Regions from separate parts of the Sessilibacter sp. MAH1 genome, predicted to be linked through region 1. Evidence: predicted binding sites of a transcription regulator. Region 1 holds the regulator's gene; each other region holds the start of a gene.

Region 1 (2,210 bases):
GTTTACGTGACTATACCCGCCAAGTGAGAAGCTACGGACACTCGGTTTATCGCGGTACAGAACTGTCGGTCGATGATCAAATAAGAAAAGAAATCACTCAACGCTTACTGTGTAATTTAGAAGTAAATAAAGAAGAGTTTGAAAGCCGCTGGAAAACCAGTTTCGACCATTATTTTGCAAAAGAATTATCTAATTTAGAACAAGAGTTTGGGCAACAAATGGTAATCAGTAATCAGCAAAAACTAAGATTAACACCAAGCGGTCAATGGTTTGCCAATCAATTGGCTTCCTACTTCAGACGTGCGGGCTAATAAGCCCGCATTTCATACCGATGTTCCCTGCTATATAGTCTATTGTTATTGCAGTAAAAATAAACAAATTGAATTTTTGAGCTGTTGATCGAATAAAAAATTTATTGATTATTACCAAGGAAGCTAAGTTTTGCGCAAAGAAGGCGTATTTGTAAATTCTCACGCCTCGAAGCTATCGACCTATCTCCCTCAATAACGTATATTGCTGATATAGCAACCTTAAACTATGCACTCAGATCAAAAGTCCTGTAGAATTTCAACAAGATAAGCCCGGTAGGAAAGTTACCTATGACTGTTACCTCATATGTACGATGCAGTAACTGCGCTGTAAGTAAGTTTTGTCTGCCTCACACCCTGTCCAACGATGATATTGGCCAACTAGAAGGTGTGGTGCAACAAAAGCGTGTACTCCATGCGGGTGAGACCCTTTATCATACCGGTGATCATTTCGAAGGGTTGTTCGCCATTAGCTCAGGCAGCTTCAAATCGGTGGTAATTGCAACCAATGGCGATAGCCAAATCACCGAGTTTTCATTCCCTGGTGAAATTTTAGGCTTTGATGCCTATCACGGTAAAACTCACAACAGCTTTGCAGAAGCGCTAGAAACCAGCAGCGTTTGCTTTTTGCCGCAAGCACAACTCGACAATTTGTCACAAAAAGTTCCTGCGCTTCAGCAGCAACTGTACAACCTATTCTCCGCCGAGATTCAAAGCAATAACGAATTCCTATTGATGATGGGCAAGCGCTCCGCAGAAGATCGCCTAGCAGCGCTGTTAATCAACATTTCTAGTCGTTACTCACAACGCGGATATTCTGCAACGCACTTCCGTCTTTCTATGTCGCGTACAGATATCGCCAACTACCTTGGCCTTACTATTGAAACCGTAAGCCGACTTATTCGCAGGTTCCAAAAAGAAAGCCTTATTGAAGTTGCCCAGCGTGACATCACCATTATTGACCTTGTAGGATTAAGTGAGCTAGCTGGCACACATTGCTCCTACGACCAAAAAGTGGCGAGTGCTGAATAACACAAATTTATACTTCGCTTTTAATTGTGGTGAGTATTTAAAGCGGTTTGTCTACACGTATTGCCACATTAGATTACCTTCTACCGATCTCGGTCGGTAGAAAAAATCCTCTTAGTTGCGCAACACTTTCTAATCCCGAAGCATTTTCTCATCAAAAAGCACCTTCAATAAATTCTTATTCGTACCGATTTATTAGGTAGAACAATTCCACGTTAAAATAACTTGGAATTACTTTTAAAGAATCATTGAACCTTCTAAAAATACCGAATTCCTTGGCCAACAATGTTCGCAAAACATATCAAAAAACTTTTTTTATTTAATATAAAAATCTGAACAGCCTTACAAATTTTCAATTATAAATATAGAAAAACAAGAATGTAGAATCAGTTGTAATCTTAGATAACTTTGCCGTAAGTAACTATTCACAAACTTAATTAAAATCAACTACATTACAAACAGCGATCAAATTAACAAAATTCCGCCAAACAACTCACAAAAAATTACCCATTCGATTTAATCAACCGACTAAAACACTTAACACCATCAATTAAGCCTGTACTTAACAATCTATTCGTATACAGCAATTAGGGCATTGAGTTAAATCAATCTTAAAAATTAGATATTTGATGGGAAACAAACTATCAATCAACGGTCATTGCGAACAGTGCCGAAAGTCTTTGGTAAATGCCTTACAGCTTCATCCTCATTTCAGTAATTGCGGCCCGTTCAGTTTGTTGCTTAGCTTTGCACTAGTCCCGCTCGGGTTCTCACCCTATCTCACCGCGCTAGTCTTGGCGGATATGTTCAGGCATAAAAAAGCCCCACATCGTGGAGCTTTTTAGATTTGGATTTAATTGTCGGTCGGGATTA
Region 2 (2,210 bases), on a different contig from region 1:
GTGTTTCTACCAATGGTTTAGCGTTGCCCGAGAGTGTTGAAGAGCTAGCAAAAACCAACATAGACCACGTTACTATCACTATTAATACCGTCGATCCAGAAATTGGTGCCAAAATTTATCCATGGATTTATTGGAATAATCGCCGTATTCACGGAATTAAAGGTGCAAAAATTCTGATCGAGCAACAGCAAAAAGGTCTTGAAATGCTTGCCGCTCGGGGCATTTTAGTGAAAGTAAATTCGGTGATGATTCCGGGTGTTAATGATCAGCATTTAAAAGAAGTGAGCCGTATCGTTAAATCGAAAGGTGCATTTTTACATAACGTAATGCCATTAATTGCCGAAGCCGAGCACGGTACTTTTTATGGTGTGATGGGTCAACGCGGACCAACCCCCGAAGAATTACAAGATTTGCAAGATCAATGTTCGGGTGATATGAACATGATGCGTCACTGCCGTCAATGTCGTGCCGACGCTGTGGGTCTTTTAGGCGAAGATCGCGGTGAAGAATTCACGTTAGATAAAATCGCTAAAATGGATATCGACTACGGTAAAGCCATGAAAGTACGTGCGGCTGTTCATCAAGGTATTGAAGAAGAACTCGCAGAGAAACAAGCGAAAAAAGCCCGTTTAGCCGCAGCCGCAACGCCGGTCATAAGCAGTAAAAAATATCGACCCGTGCTTATGGCAGTTGCAACCAGTGGCCAAGGTGTAATTAATCAACATTTTGGTCACGCTACCGAATTTTTAATTTATGAAGCATCTCAAGACGGTGTTCGCTTTATTAGCCACCGCAAGGTCGATCAATATTGTATTGGTGGCGACAGTTGTGGCGAAAAAGAAAGTGCATTGGCCGGAAGTATTCGGGCATTGCAAGGTTGTGAGGCCGTACTCTGCTCTAAAATTGGTTTTGAACCCTGGGGTCTTTTGGAAGAAGCCGGAATTCAACCCAATGGCGAACACGCCATGGAGCCAATTGACGACGCGGTAATGGCTGTTTATCAAGAGATGATTGAATCTGGCGCTTTGGAAGAAGTTGAAGAGGAAAGTCTCGCCACTGCCTGATTGATATAAGCACTCTCGATTATCGAGAGTGCTTTTTTATATAGGAAACTCTGATTAACCTAGAGTTTCTCGCGACACAAGGAAGTGTCGCCAATTTCAAGAACGGTAAGTGATTGAAATTGTGAACAAATTGAAAATTGCATTTTCAATTTCTGTCCTCTGATTAAATCGAGAACGAGTTATTCAGAAGTCCTATAAGATACGTTAATAAACCTTGGTACCGGTATTTTTTGATAGTTATCATTTTCTACTATTACTATCAAGGTTAAATGCTGAATAAAATCGGAGATGCTGAAATGTCATTATCCATTGTTGATTCCTGTGTAAGTTGTCATGCCTGTTCTGCGGTTTGCCCAAACGATGCGATTTATCTTTCTGCTGACGTTAAACATTTTGTTATTGATCCCAAAAAATGCACCGAGTGTGAGGGCGATTACGCTGATCCGCAGTGTTCTAGTATTTGCCCAATTGAAGAAACCATATTGGATGCGCAGGGTAATGCCATCAATCCAATGGGTTCACTAACCGGTATTCCTCCTGAAAAAATGGAAGAAGCTCTGCGAGAAATTCAGGCAAGATAAAAATTATAGGAACCTCTGATTAACTCATCCATGATTTAATCAGAGGACAGAAATTGACAATGCGATTTCCAATTTGTTCACAATTTCAATCGCTTACCGTTCTTGAAATTGGCGACACATCCTAGTGTCGCGAGAAACTCAGGTTAATCAGAGTTTCCTATATTCTTAAGACTGGCATTTTGTTGTTACAGTGGATTGAAAATTTGTTGTTACAGTGGATTGAAAAATTGAGCAGACCTAAGGTTATTTTCTACGGCAAGCCGACTTGTATTAATAATCGTAAGCAGAGAAAAATTTTGCAAGAGGCGGGTATAGAATTTCAAGAAGAAAATTTATTAACCTATCCTTGGCGCAAAGAAACGCTCATTTCGTATTTTGTTAATGCGCCAAAGTCACAATGGTACAATAAGACTGCACCTGCAATAAAACAGGGAGATATGACTCCTGATTCCATGACGGAAGATCAGTTACTTGATGCTATGTGTCTTGATCCGGTATTGATTCGGCGTCCATTGATTAGTATCGATGATTTTAAAACGGTGGGTTTCGATTGGCCAATGTTAGC
Region 3 (2,210 bases), on a different contig from region 1:
CCGTTCTTGAAATTGGCGACACATCCTTGTGTCGCGAGAAACTCTAGGTTAATCAGAGTTTCCTATATTTACTGCAACCATTATTCGAGCCGTTGCGTCTGAGCTTGAAACTTAGATGATTAAATAGAGAAACCGATTAGGAGAGATTATGAAAACACTAAAGTTGGTCCGTATTAGTGTATTGAGCCTTGGCTTAACCAGTTTGCTGAGCGGATGCATTTTTGTAGCAGGCAATACAGCATCTGATTGGAGTGCATCACACAATATTACTGCCGAAAAAATCAGTCTGTTGGATTTAGGCCAAAGTAGAGATTCAGTTGTTGAAAAATTGGGAAGTCCAGAAAAATCCGAAGCATTCACAATCAATAACTCGGAAATCTACGTGCTTTATTATTCTACGACTGATTCCGATGATAAAGATGGTGAAAAGATAACTACGCCGCTGGTCTTTAAATCTGGAAAATTACTGGGTTGGGGTCAAGAAGTTTTGGACGATTACCGACAGTAATAAATCTAAAATAGATTTACAAAGAAGACATTGACCAGTTGCTACTGGTCAATGTTGTATTAGTTTTAGTTATGCTGAGCGGGCTGCTCGGTGTTCTGGATCTAAACAAATCTGCTCATGAGCGTGATTTGAAGGTGGTTTTTGACCTTCAATAAAATAACGCAAAATACTTTGTACATCGGCTTCGTTAGTAGTAATGAGTTCGGTGTTTCGTAAAGCTAGCTTATTTCTTACACCGTCTCCCGCCGATCCGGCAATAGCATAATCAACCTGATGCAATGGGTGGCGATTGCCATCGTCGCTAACATGCCATTCGTGCAAAGTGCCTGATGAGTTTAAGGCAATACTCCACAAGAATTTCGATTGAGCGTTATCTCTAGAGATTGTGTAAATATCCCAGTGTTTGGCTCGGCCTGCATGAGAAGACAAGGTTAACTCGTCATCTGTGGCGACCGCAACAAGCAATTGAGAAGGATTTTTTGTACAAGCATGAAGTACGGACATGACTACGACCTCCGATGTTTAACTCTTGCTAGCTTAATTTATAAGCATCTGGTCGAATTGATCTATCACAATTGACAATTAGAAAGATTAAGCCTAGAAAGATTAAGCCGCTCTGGTAAATTTGTACCTGTCTTTTGGTGCGTATTTACGCATTGTCATCGCGAGGTTTGTAACCTTAGCTTCGCTATTTCATGAAGTGTGTTGGTTCTAAATTTAAGTTTGGTTTTGATTAGCAGAACAATTAATGTCGAATTTTAAAGTAGGTGGCTGCGTTTTAAGCGGAAATATTCACTTACTAGACGAACATGTAAAAACTCAGGCAATGTGTCTATAACAAACACTCCGGCTGAACGCAATTTCTTAATGACTAAGCTGCGTTCATGCAAATACTTATGCGTGGCCGCAAATGCAATCGAAGAATCAAAATTTACGACAGGTTCTTGGAGTTGATGCTCAAGCGAGGCTTCTTTGAGACTTGCAACCAAGACAATATGTTTTTTCGACAGTAATCGAGTTGCCTTTATAAGATCGTCATGATCCTCTTCACGAATGTTACTAACCAATACAACTAACGATCGACGTTTGTGGCGCACGGTAAAGTCTTCTGCTAGCTTCAAAAAATCAGTATTTTCGAGTGTACTTTGAATGTCGTACAGGTTATTGAGTAGAGTATTAACGCCATTTACGCCCTTAACCGGACTTAAATAGCGATTGTCTCCCGCAAAACTGAAAAATCCGGCGGAATCACCTTGGCGTATGGCAATATAAGCGGTAAGTAAAATGGCGTTCAGAGCGTAGTCAAAATGACTCAATTCATCGTCTTTGTGGCGTAGGCGTCTTCCGCAGTCGAGTAAAAAGAAAATTTCTTGATTTTTTTCGTCCTGATATTCACGTGAAATAGGCCTTCTAGCTTTCGAAGTTGCTTTCCAATCAATTTGCCTGAGAGAATCGCCCTCAACAAATTCGCGCAATTGCTTAAACTCCATGCCTTCGCCGCGACGCTGAGACAAATGAATACCTAATTGTTGTATTTGTCGTTCTACACCCATATTTGATAGCTGGGCGATAGGAGAGAAATTCGGATAAATTTTTACATCAGTATCGTTACCAAGTGACGTTTTGTAATCCCATAAACCATTGCGAGACTTTATTCGGAAAACAGGCGCTGCAATGGTGGTATTGCCACGGTCCACAGGTT
Region 4 (2,210 bases), on a different contig from region 1:
CAAATCTTTCTTAATAAAAATATTCTTTCTTGTCTAAATAAGCTTGCCGTAAGTGCTCTACCAGCAGTTTAATTCTAAGGTCTGGCAGGCGAGTTCTTGGGTAAACCGCGTAAATACCCAAACGTTTACCAACGTGTTCGGCCATTATCGAGACTAATCTTCCCGCCAGTAAATCTTCGTGCACCAGTACACGTGGCAAATACGCAATGCCAAGCCCCGTTAAGGCAGCCTGTCTTAGCGCTTCTAAGTCGTTGGCGTTTAAGCTACCGCGCACATGCACTTGAATATCTTCGTTATCACGCTTTAACGCCCAGTGATCGAGTCCGGCACCTTCGTATTTATAAATCATACAGTTATGGTCAGATAAATCTTCGGGTTGCTCCGGTTTGCCGTTGCGCGTTATGTAGGTCGGGCTTGCACAAATAATCCATTGCGAATCGATAAGTCTGCGCGCGATAAGGCTAGAGTCTTCGAGGTGTGCCGTACGAATGGCGAGATCAAAGCCTTCTTTTATAAGATCAAAACAGCGGTTATCTGGTGTAATTTCTACCGATATCTCTGGATAGATGGCGCAAAACTTGGCAATGGCGTTATTGAGGACAAAACGCGCAGAAACCACCGGCATGGTGATTTTAATGTTACCGCGAATCTCGTTACCGTAGCCGGTTACGGCATCTTCGGCTTCTTGAATGGCAAGTTTAGCCAGCCGAGATTTTTGATAAAGCACAATGCCCGCGTCGGTAAGACTCAATTTGCGGGTGCTGCGATACAGCAGTTGCGCATTAAGCGCCTGCTCTAGGCGGGCTATTCGCTTACTAACCACTGAATTACTCAGTTCTAGCTGCTCAGCAACCCGAGAAAATGATCCTGCCTCTACAACATAAGCAAAAAGCAATATGTCATCGGCTTTGGCACCGTGCTTATGATTTGTCATTATATAAAAAAAAGAAAAAATGTTGTTTCCATTTGATCATATATCAGCAGGGATCAGATTGGTACTGTCCTGCTTCTCGTTAAACCTTGCCTTCTACGTTGATATACGTGAAAGCTTTCGGTAACGGAAACCATAACCAGATAACCACAATAAAACAATAAATTAAAAAAACGGAGATGTACCCATGTCAGACTGGATTTATGGGCTGGTTGCCTTATCACCCATCGCATTGTGCGGCGTATTACTTTTAGGATTACAGTGGCCTGCCAAAAAAGCGATGCCGGTGGCATTGGCGGCAACCATAGCAATTGCATTATTTATTTGGCAGATGACTTTAACCCGGGTAATGGCTTCGGTATTACAAGGTGTGATAGTCACTGTTTCTGTTCTTTGGATTATTTTTGGGGCTATTTTCTTACTTAATACCTTGCAACGTACCGGTGCTATTAGCGTTATTCGCCATGGCTTCACCCACGTTTCACCCGATCGCCGAGTACAAGCCATTATTATTGCTTGGTGTTTTGGCACCTTTATAGAAGGTGCTTCTGGCTTTGGTACACCCGCAGCCATTGCCGCACCCTTAATGGTGGCCATTGGTTTTCCGGCATTAGCGGCCGTGCTTATGGGTATGATGATTCAAAGTACTCCGGTTTCGTTTGGCGCGGTAGGTACACCGATTGTTATTGGTGTAACCAATGGATTAGACAGCGCTGCTATTGGTGCTACGCTTGAATCGCAAGGGTCAAGTTGGGCGCAGTTTCTTCAGGTAATCACCAGCGAAGTTGCCATAGTTCATGCCATTATCGGTACCTTTATGCCGATTTTTATGGTGTTTATGTTGACGCGCTTTTTTGGCAAAGATAAAAGTTGGAAGCATGTTGTAGAAATAATCCCTTTCGCGTTGTTTGCCGGAATAGCCTTTACACTTCCATATATGATCACCGGTTTATTACTTGGACCAGAATTCCCATCGTTGATTGGCGGCATGGTAAGTATGGCGATTGTGGTTACCGCGGCAAAACATGGATTCTTAATTCCTAAAAATACATGGGATTTTGAAGCGACCAATCTTTGGCCAAAAGAGTGGTTTGGTACCCTAACCATTAAAGAAGAAGACACCGGCTACAATCCCAAAATGCATGCAGTCATTGCTTGGGTTCCTTATTTATTGGTTGCGCTTTTATTGGTGGCAACTCGTGTATTCCCAGATATTAAAGCGTTATCAAACAGCATTTCTTGGACTGCAAAAAGCATTCTAGGTGAAGCCGGTATTAAC

Evidence for each region. Region 1 encodes FNR, which switches genes on or off when oxygen is low (the NO sensors DNR and NnrR bind a similar motif). Its sites were predicted from a motif close to TTGATNNNNATCAA; they were not measured.
Region 2: the regulator FNR is predicted to act here: its motif matches at 1,295-1,308, upstream of ACYQ28_RS09660 (4Fe-4S dicluster domain-containing protein).
Region 3: the regulator FNR is predicted to act here: its motif matches at 1,070-1,083, upstream of ACYQ28_RS03155 (NifB/NifX family molybdenum-iron cluster-binding protein).
Region 4: the regulator FNR is predicted to act here: its motif matches at 1,033-1,046, upstream of ACYQ28_RS15330 (L-lactate permease).

Annotation. Positions count from the first base shown of each region.
Region 1 is NZ_BAAGIC010000004.1:237,005-239,214, forward strand. Features, by position in the region: gene ACYQ28_RS05995 (radical SAM protein) at 1-311, shown strand, start outside; gene fnr (fumarate/nitrate reduction transcriptional regulator Fnr) at 600-1,340, shown strand.
Region 2 is NZ_BAAGIC010000008.1:40,053-42,262, reverse strand. Features, by position in the region: gene nifB (nitrogenase cofactor biosynthesis protein NifB) at 1-1,064, shown strand, start outside; gene ACYQ28_RS09660 (4Fe-4S dicluster domain-containing protein) at 1,361-1,645, shown strand; gene ACYQ28_RS09655 (ArsC/Spx/MgsR family protein) at 1,873-2,210, shown strand, end outside.
Region 3 is NZ_BAAGIC010000002.1:276,721-278,930, forward strand. Features, by position in the region: gene ACYQ28_RS03150 (DUF3192 domain-containing protein) at 149-508, shown strand; gene ACYQ28_RS03155 (NifB/NifX family molybdenum-iron cluster-binding protein) at 578-1,012, opposite strand; gene ACYQ28_RS03160 (DUF58 domain-containing protein) at 1,267-2,210, opposite strand, start outside.
Region 4 is NZ_BAAGIC010000016.1:93,858-96,067, forward strand. Features, by position in the region: gene ACYQ28_RS15325 (LysR family transcriptional regulator) at 11-934, opposite strand; gene ACYQ28_RS15330 (L-lactate permease) at 1,119-2,210, shown strand, end outside.